DNA from 2 places in the Paenibacillus sp. FSL R5-0810 genome. Region 2 is predicted to be linked to the other one. Evidence: riboswitches for the same ligand, from Rfam matches in the RefSeq annotation. Region 2 holds a riboswitch; the other holds the start of a gene.

Region 1 (3,963 bases), 700 kb from region 2:
TCAAGTCCATATACAGCAGTCCGACACGGAAACCGGCCCGATCTGCTTCGCCCAAAGCTTCCGAAAGCCTGGCGTTAAAATAACGACGGTTATACAGGCCCGTCAAATCGTCGCGGTGCGCGAGCGATTCACTCTTCTGCAGGCTGACATGCAGCCTTTCGAACAAGCGGTCATTCTCGACCTGAATCAGGATTTGCCTGATCAAAATGAGAATGAAGCAGAGGGTCAAGCCGGTAAATAGACCGCTCCATCCCCCGAACCGATGGGCCATCAGGGCAAACATTCCGCCAAGGACGCTGTAGGGCAGCAAATATCGTACGATCAAGGTTCCTGCCGGCCACGGCTTCTTCTCGGATAGGGATCTCCTCCCCCTTCGAGGCAGCGTTTGTCCACCCGCAAAGCCGATAAAGCATGCAGAGAGGGTGTGCAGCGGATATACATATAGGCCAGCTCCGATGTTCATGAAACTATCAAGAAAGATCCGAAGGACATCCCCGAGCGCAAATGCGCTTCCACCAAGGCACAGGAAGATGACCGCCCGCTTGTGCAGCTGCTTAGTGTTAAAATACACGACCAGCGTAAAGAACATCAGTACGATTCCGCACAGCGGATAGAGCATCGCTCCTCCGGCCGACCTCCAGACGGTATCCGTCCCGCTCTCCATCTCCGGCTTAATGAGATACTCCCACCCCACCGTCATCAAGGTAATCGCAACAATGATGATGTCCAGGGTAAACCGAGCGCCCCGCAGCGGACCCTGCACTCGTCTGAACAGGTAAATCAGGGCACCGGCGAACAATAGAGCTTCCAAGCTCCAGAACAGTTCCGCCAGCCGGATGGATCCGCCAAACACCCCTCCAATCCATTCATCACCCGCATACAGGATGCGCCCTATTGCATCGCCGGCCAATCCGGCTGCAATCAGAAGCCAAAATCTGCGAAGATGGCCTTGCTCATACCGACTGCCAATCACCCCGATCAAATACGCGAATGCGGCTATCGGAGCCATAATGGCTAAGATGCGGTGAAGCAATAAAGCGTCCGGCATCCACAGGGCCAATATCCATTGGATCAATGCGTATCCAATCGCGAGCCGAATATATATGGAATCGGATGGACCCGGGCTCATTCATATCCCTCCCTGAAACAAAAGGTAGGCTTGGTCATTCATGATGAATAGGTCTTTCGAATTAAAGCGTTTCCATATCCAATCATACTTTTAGCCCGAGGAAAAGTAAAGAAAGAAGCGCCCAACAACTGGATATTTATAGGCATATAGGCCGCGTAGAATCGTTATTTGCGGAATTGTCCCGGGATTGTAGTCACTCAATCCCCACTTGACACATGGGGTTTATGTAGTATTATTCTTTCATATCAACGTATCTTTGGTTTTATATCCTAGCATAGTTTCATGGAAGGGGTTCTTGTAAAATGGGACAAAGACGATTGGACCATGTAGGCATTGTCGTAAGGGATCTGGAAGCAACGATCGCTTTCTATACGAAGGTGGTCGGCCTTGAGCTCAAGGACCGTCTGACGCACACGAACGGTGTCATCCAGCTGGCTTTCCTCGGCTTTAACGGCAGCGATGAAACCGAGGTCGAGCTGATTCAAGGATACAGCGACTCCCTTCCTGCGGAGGGAACGGTGCATCACTTTGCCGTCAGCACGGACGACATTGAAGCGGAATATGCACGGGTGAAGGAGCTGGACGTTCCGCATCTGGATGAGGAAATCGTCACGCTGCCCAACGGCTACCGCTATTTCTTCGTGCACGGTCCGGAAGGCGAATGGATTGAATTTTTCCAGCGCTAACAGGCCAGGTCTAAGGTTGCCCGCCCGCATATAGAGACTCCTATGGGTCGCCTGGATCATTCGGGTCTTCCATGCCTGGACAGCCACTCATCCCGGCGACCTATACGAACGTAGAAAATCGCCTTCAGGCATGGGGCGTTCCCGTACTGGACAGGTGCTTCCGGTAGGTCTATAATAACGGAAGTATAACCCGTAACTTCATAAATACCGGGGGAGCTGGAATCGGCCGGCTGAGAGTGTATCCCATAGAGATACTGACCCTTATACCTGATCTGGGTAATGCCAGCGTAGGAAGCCATAAGATTGCGGCTGTTCATAAGCCGTAGTATATACTTACGCCGTCATGCGCTCCGATACGATCGGGGCGTTTTTTGTTGTTGTTATGAAGTTAATACGGAAAATGGAAGACATATAAGGAGAGGAGAAACACGATGAAACAACGTACATGGCTCTCTCTGCTGCTCGCCTGCGTCCTGCTTCTGGTCGCTTCCGCCTGCGGGGCAAGCGGCCAGAACGGCGGAAGCGCGCCCGGCAAGCAAGAGACTGCCGGAGAAGGAGAACAGCCGGCCAAGCTCCGCGATGTCCAATTGATGCTGGACTGGTCGGCGAACACGAACCACACCGGATTATATGCAGCCAAGGAGCTCGGATATTATGAGGAGGAAGGGCTGAACGTGCAAATCGTACAGCCGGGCTCCGGGGGAACCGATGCGATGGTCGCTTCCGGCAACGTACCGTTCGGCATCAGCTATCAGGAGGGCGTAACGCTCGCCCGGACACAGGGGCTGCCGCTGGTTTCGATCGCAGCCATCATTCAGCATAATACGTCCGGATTCGCTGCACCGAAGGATCGGGGCATCCAGAAGGCCTCCGATTTTGAAGGAAAATCCTACGGAGGCTGGGGCTCTCCGATTGAGGAAGCCGTCATGAAATCGATCATGGAGATCGATGGAGCCGATGTGAACAAGGTCAACATCGTGAACATCGGAGACGCCGATTATTTTACGGCGGTTAAGCGGGATATTGATTTCGCCTGGATCTACTATGCCTGGACAGGCATTGAAGCCCAGCTTCGCGGCGAGCCGCTGGACATGATCTACGTGAAGGATTATTCCGAACAGCTGGATTATTATACGCCGGTCATCGTAACGAACGAGAAGCTGATCGCGGATGACCCGGAGCTTGTCAAAGCGTTCATGCGCGCAACGTCCAAAGGCTATCAATATGCGATAGACCATCCGGAAGATGCCGCGGCACTGCTGTCGAAGGCAGTTCCCGACCTGGATGCCGAGCTGGTGCTGGAAAGCCAGAAGTGGCTCAGCCCGCGCTATCAAGATGACTCGCCGCGCTGGGGCGAGCAGAAGGCCGAGGTTTGGTCCGGATATGCCGACTGGATGTTTGAGCGCAAGCTGCTGGAGAAGGAATTGGACGCGGAGCGCGCGTTTACGAATGAGTTTTTGCCTGACAAATAGGAGAAGCACTCCCCGCAGCATTGCAATGCTGCTTCGCGGCTCATCGGCATGAGGCTTAACGGCCGTGCAAATGAGAACCCATATACGAAAGGACGATTGACTCATGGCGAATACACTGCTGAGCATTCAAGTCATTCCGCGTACGCCGGACGGCGGAGACAGCATCCCTTATGTGGATGAAGCCATTAAGGTAATCCAGGATTCCGGCGTCAAATACGAGGTCCATGCTTTGGAAACAACGATGGAAGGCGAGCTGTCCGAGCTGCTCCGCATCGTGGAGCGAATGCATGATGCGCTGGTGAAAGCCGGGAGTCCGAGCATCATCTCCCAAGTCAAAATCGCACATCATCCGCAGGGCATCAGCATGGATAAGCTCACGGAGAAATACCGTCCATGAAAAGCTGGTGGAGCTCGATATGGCCGCCCGTCGTGGCGGTCCTCTTCTTTTTGATCGTGTGGCAGGCTGCGGTCTGGATGTTCGATATCGAGAAATTCATTCTGCCTGCGCCGACGGCTATCGGGCATGAAGCCATCACCGGGGCGTCGGGACTTATGGAACACACTTGGGCTACCCTAAAGTTAACCGTGATCGGATTTGCCATCGGAACCGGTATCGGACTCCTGCTCTCTTTGGCTCTGCACAGGGTACCTTTTCTCAAAACAGCCCTTTATCCGC
Region 2 (3,963 bases):
TTCCTTGGCTGGCGAAGATCGTCATAAACGAGTGCAAAATGGCAAAGCGACGAAGTTTTCGCGAGATCGTAACTAATCTTCTTCCCGAAAGATTGTCCGTTAGTACGGAGGAGACCGTTCTGCGTTTGGCAACGAGCAACGAGATGTATGAAGTGATTTTACGATTGCCGCTGATTATGCGCATTCCCATCGTCCTTCACTATTTTGAAGAGCTGAGCGTCCAGCAAATCGCAGACATTACCGGCGTGCCGACAGGAACGGTGAAATCTAGACTGGCACGAGGAAGAGCAAAACTTAACCGATCGCTAAAGGAGGCAGGAGTTCATGATCGACCAACAGATTCAGAATGCGAAACGATCCTATGAATCAATGGAGACCGATGTAGACCGTTTGATGGAGCGTGTCCGGTACAGTGTTAGCAGCGAGGATTGTACAGGCATGCTTCATAACAACCGCTCACAGCGGATTATCCGCCGCTTGTCGCTAACCGCAGTCGTAACCCTTGTGGCCTGTGTAGTGATACTCGGCAGCGGCTTCGTCTCCCCTATTATGGCATCCGTACTACAAGAAATACCGTTCGTAGGTTCTGTTTTCCAGCGTCAGGAGCAGCACCAGTACGTTCGCGAAACAGCCTTGAAAACAGCTTCTGAAAATGGAATGACGGCGCAAGTCTTGCAAGCTGTGAGCGACAACGGGATTACGCTGCAAATTCAAGAGGTGATGTATGACGGTGATCGTCTCTCCATCGGTTATATACAACAGGTTGAGGATGGATTCTCCGGTAGGCATGGTTTCATAGACGGAATCAAATTCAAAATTGACGGCAAGCCATACGCAGACCGTGTCGGTGGCAGCGGTCCTCTACCTATTGATAGCCAAACAGGAATTGGACAAATCAGCTTGCTGCCATTCAAACAGAAGTTACCGGATGAATTCGAACTAACGATCGAGGTAGCAAACGTGGACGGAGTTAAAGGTCATTGGGATTTTTCAATTCCCATTAAAAAGACCGTTTCCGGAACGAAATCATGGATGCCGATGAGGAGTGCAACGGATGGAGAAACCACCCTGCTGATTAAGAAAATAGGCTTTAAATCCGGTACGGGTACGATGGACGTGGAGCTAGTATACAGGCGGCCGGCAGCTAAAGCGCAAGATCCCATGTATGATATCCTAGCTATTACTGATACTGGAATGGAGTTCAAACCTTATGAGATGGATGGAGATGGCTACGTCGAAGACGGTACACATGTCCAGTTAGGAACCTTTCGATTTGAATTACCTCTTGTTACGCCGAAGTCCATTACGTTCCGTCCGTATTTGCGCGGGGATGTGCCGGTATATGGAATTAGAGTGCCGATGAAGCATGAACCGTCGACCGATCATCCTCTAATTATTCCTCAAGGGGAATTAGGCCGCCTGTTAGTGACGAAAGTGGAACGCTTAAAAGATAAGACGATCGTACATTACCGGAAAGAAGTCACTGACCCCCTTCAGCAAACCGAGTTGATCCTCGAGGATTTGGAAGGCAAGTACAATTTTTACCCATGGGACATGTACATCATTCCTTCCGAGGAAACGAAGACGAGGTTAATTGATGCCAAAAATAATGCTTACGTAACCGAATTCCCGGCCTTAAATTCGGATCAACAGCCAGTCTTTGTCACCCATGAATACAAAAAACCTATTTTCCTGAAAGAGCTCGAAATGACAATACCGCTTCAATAAGGTAAGCATCGGTCAATTGATGGCATTTGCGAATGAAAGCATGAACGGTCACCTTTTTTTCTGGAAAAAGGGGGTTAGGGGGTTATATCTACCGAGTATTGCAGCAAACACGGAAACGTTTGACACCACCGCTAAACCTATGTACAGTAATAGTCAATAGAATAGGAAGTCCACTAGGGGAGCCGTCAGCGGCTGAGACAAGAGCGTATCTTGGACCCTTTGAACCTGATCTAGTTCGTACTAGCGTAGGAAAGTGGAGCCTTCACGGATAGAGTCCTTTTTGCGCCTGCTTCTGCCGGGCAAGAGGACTATTGCTGAAGCCGCTCCGTTTTTCGGGGCGGCTTTGTTTGTCATGCTCCGAAAAACGTAATTTCCTGCATCTTCGTCGCACAGCACGATAGCGCACGAGTACGAGCTAGCAGCATGCAAGGTTGCCATATGCCGTGCATAAAGGGTTGGCCGTGTACATAAAGGGTTGCCGGATATACACATGTAGCCGGGTACAACGGCTGCCGGATCTGCAAAGTTCCCGGATGCAACCGTTGCTGATATGAAAAGGATGCACGGTATGCGTAGGTTTGCGGGACATGCAACGGATGCTTGGCTTCGAATCCCCGGATTACCGGGATTGCCTGGTCGCTAGGAGGACTTCCTGCTCTTCATTTCAAGATGGAGGTGGGGGAAACCATGACGTTTACCCAAGAGCTTCGCCAGCAGGCGGACGGAATTTTCGAGGCGATCGTAAACCATCCCTTCGTGCGGGGAATTGCCGCCGGGAAGCTGGACAGCGAACAGCTGATTCACTATGTGAAGCAGGACTTCGAGTATTTGAATGCCTACATTCGCATTTATGGCGTCGCCATATCCAAGTGCACGAGCCGGGAGGATATGGCGGCGTTCAACGAACAGATTGCGTTTATCCTCAACAGCGAGGTGCATCCGCATCAAAATTTCTGCTCGGTCGCGGGAGTGAACTATGAGCAGCTCCAGGGCTACCCTCTTGCACCGTCTGCGCACCACTATATCCGTCACATGCTGACCGTTGCGCATGAGGGAACCCTCGGCGAAATTATGGCGGTCCTGCTTCCTTGTCCGTGGACGTATTATGAGATCGGCCGCAGACTGCTGGATGAAGTTAAGCCGGATCGCACCCATCCGTTCCATGAATGGATTCATTTTTACGGGAATCGCGGAGAGGATGCGGCAGGGAAGTTCCTTGGCCGTGTGGATGCGTGGGCGGAAGGAGCGACGATGAAGGAGCGCGAGCGGATGCGCGAGCATTTTATGCTGAGCTGCCAGCTGGAGTATATGTTCTGGGACATGGCTTACAAGCAGGAGGAATGGCCCGTGCCGTTCCAGCCGTTGGTCGATGCCACGGGGTATGGGCGCTGAGCATTTGAGTTATGGGACAGACAGGGGTAACGAAAGGTCATGCATTTTGAGAATGAATCAGAATTCGGGTTGAGATGAGATTATGGGTTTCATATGTCGTATGTCATATGCCAAAAACCAAGAAAAGAATGGGAAAGGATGATGGCAATGAGCGGAAATACATGGGATTCGGAGCTTGCGGGGCTTTTAACGAAGGTGCAGCAGCAGAAGCCTCTTGTCCATAACATGACCAATGTGGTGGTTACGAATTTTACGGCCAACGGCTTATACGCGCTGGGCGCGTCGCCGGTAATGGCATATTCCCCCGACGAGGTGGCGGATATGGCCCAAATTGCCGGAGCGCTCGTGCTCAACATCGGCACGCTGTCCCGCGAACAAGTGGATGCGATGATCCTTGCCGGGCAATCCGCCAATACGCATGGCGTCCCGGTCCTCCTCGATCCGGTAGGAGCGGGGGCAACGCCGTTTCGGACCGCTTCTGCGCTGCGGATCCTGCGTGAAGTGAAGGTTTCCCTGGTGCGGGGCAATGCGGCCGAGGTTGCCAATCTGATCGGCGAAGTCCGGGTGATCAAGGGGGTCGATGCAGACGACTCTGCGTCCGGCGGGAACTTAGAGCTGGCCCTGCGGGCTGCACAGCGGCTAAATACGGTGGTGGCTATCACTGGAGAGGAGGACGTGATCAGCGATGGTGTTTCGGCGCGAATCATACGCGGCGGGCATGCGATGCTGACGAAAGTAACCGGAGCGGGCTGCCTGCTCACGTCCGTGCTCGGGGCCTTCGCCGCTGTGGAGCCGGATTTGCTGCTGGCGGGGACGGCTGGCCTTGCCTTCTATGGGGCAGCA

The links. A riboswitch is a leader RNA that binds a small molecule or an ion and turns the genes downstream of it on or off. The one in region 2 is predicted to bind thiamine pyrophosphate.
Region 1: another riboswitch for thiamine pyrophosphate. It lies ahead of MKX76_RS20190 (ABC transporter substrate-binding protein); the one in region 2 lies ahead of tenA (thiaminase II).

What each region holds. Positions count from the first base shown of each region.
Region 1 covers NZ_JBBOCF010000001.1:4,530,135-4,534,097, forward strand. Annotated here, with positions in the region: gene MKX76_RS20180 (GGDEF domain-containing protein) at 1-1,129, opposite strand, end outside; gene MKX76_RS20185 (VOC family protein) at 1,432-1,815, shown strand; TPP riboswitch at 2,015-2,126, shown strand; gene MKX76_RS20190 (ABC transporter substrate-binding protein) at 2,247-3,287, shown strand; gene MKX76_RS20195 (thiamine-binding protein) at 3,391-3,684, shown strand; gene MKX76_RS20200 (ABC transporter permease) at 3,681-3,963, shown strand, end outside.
Region 2 covers NZ_JBBOCF010000001.1:3,831,181-3,835,143, reverse strand. Annotated here, with positions in the region: gene MKX76_RS17185 (sigma-70 family RNA polymerase sigma factor) at 1-365, shown strand, start outside; gene MKX76_RS17180 (DUF4179 domain-containing protein) at 325-1,728, shown strand; TPP riboswitch at 1,894-1,997, shown strand; gene tenA (thiaminase II) at 2,416-3,120, shown strand; gene thiM (hydroxyethylthiazole kinase) at 3,268-3,963, shown strand, end outside.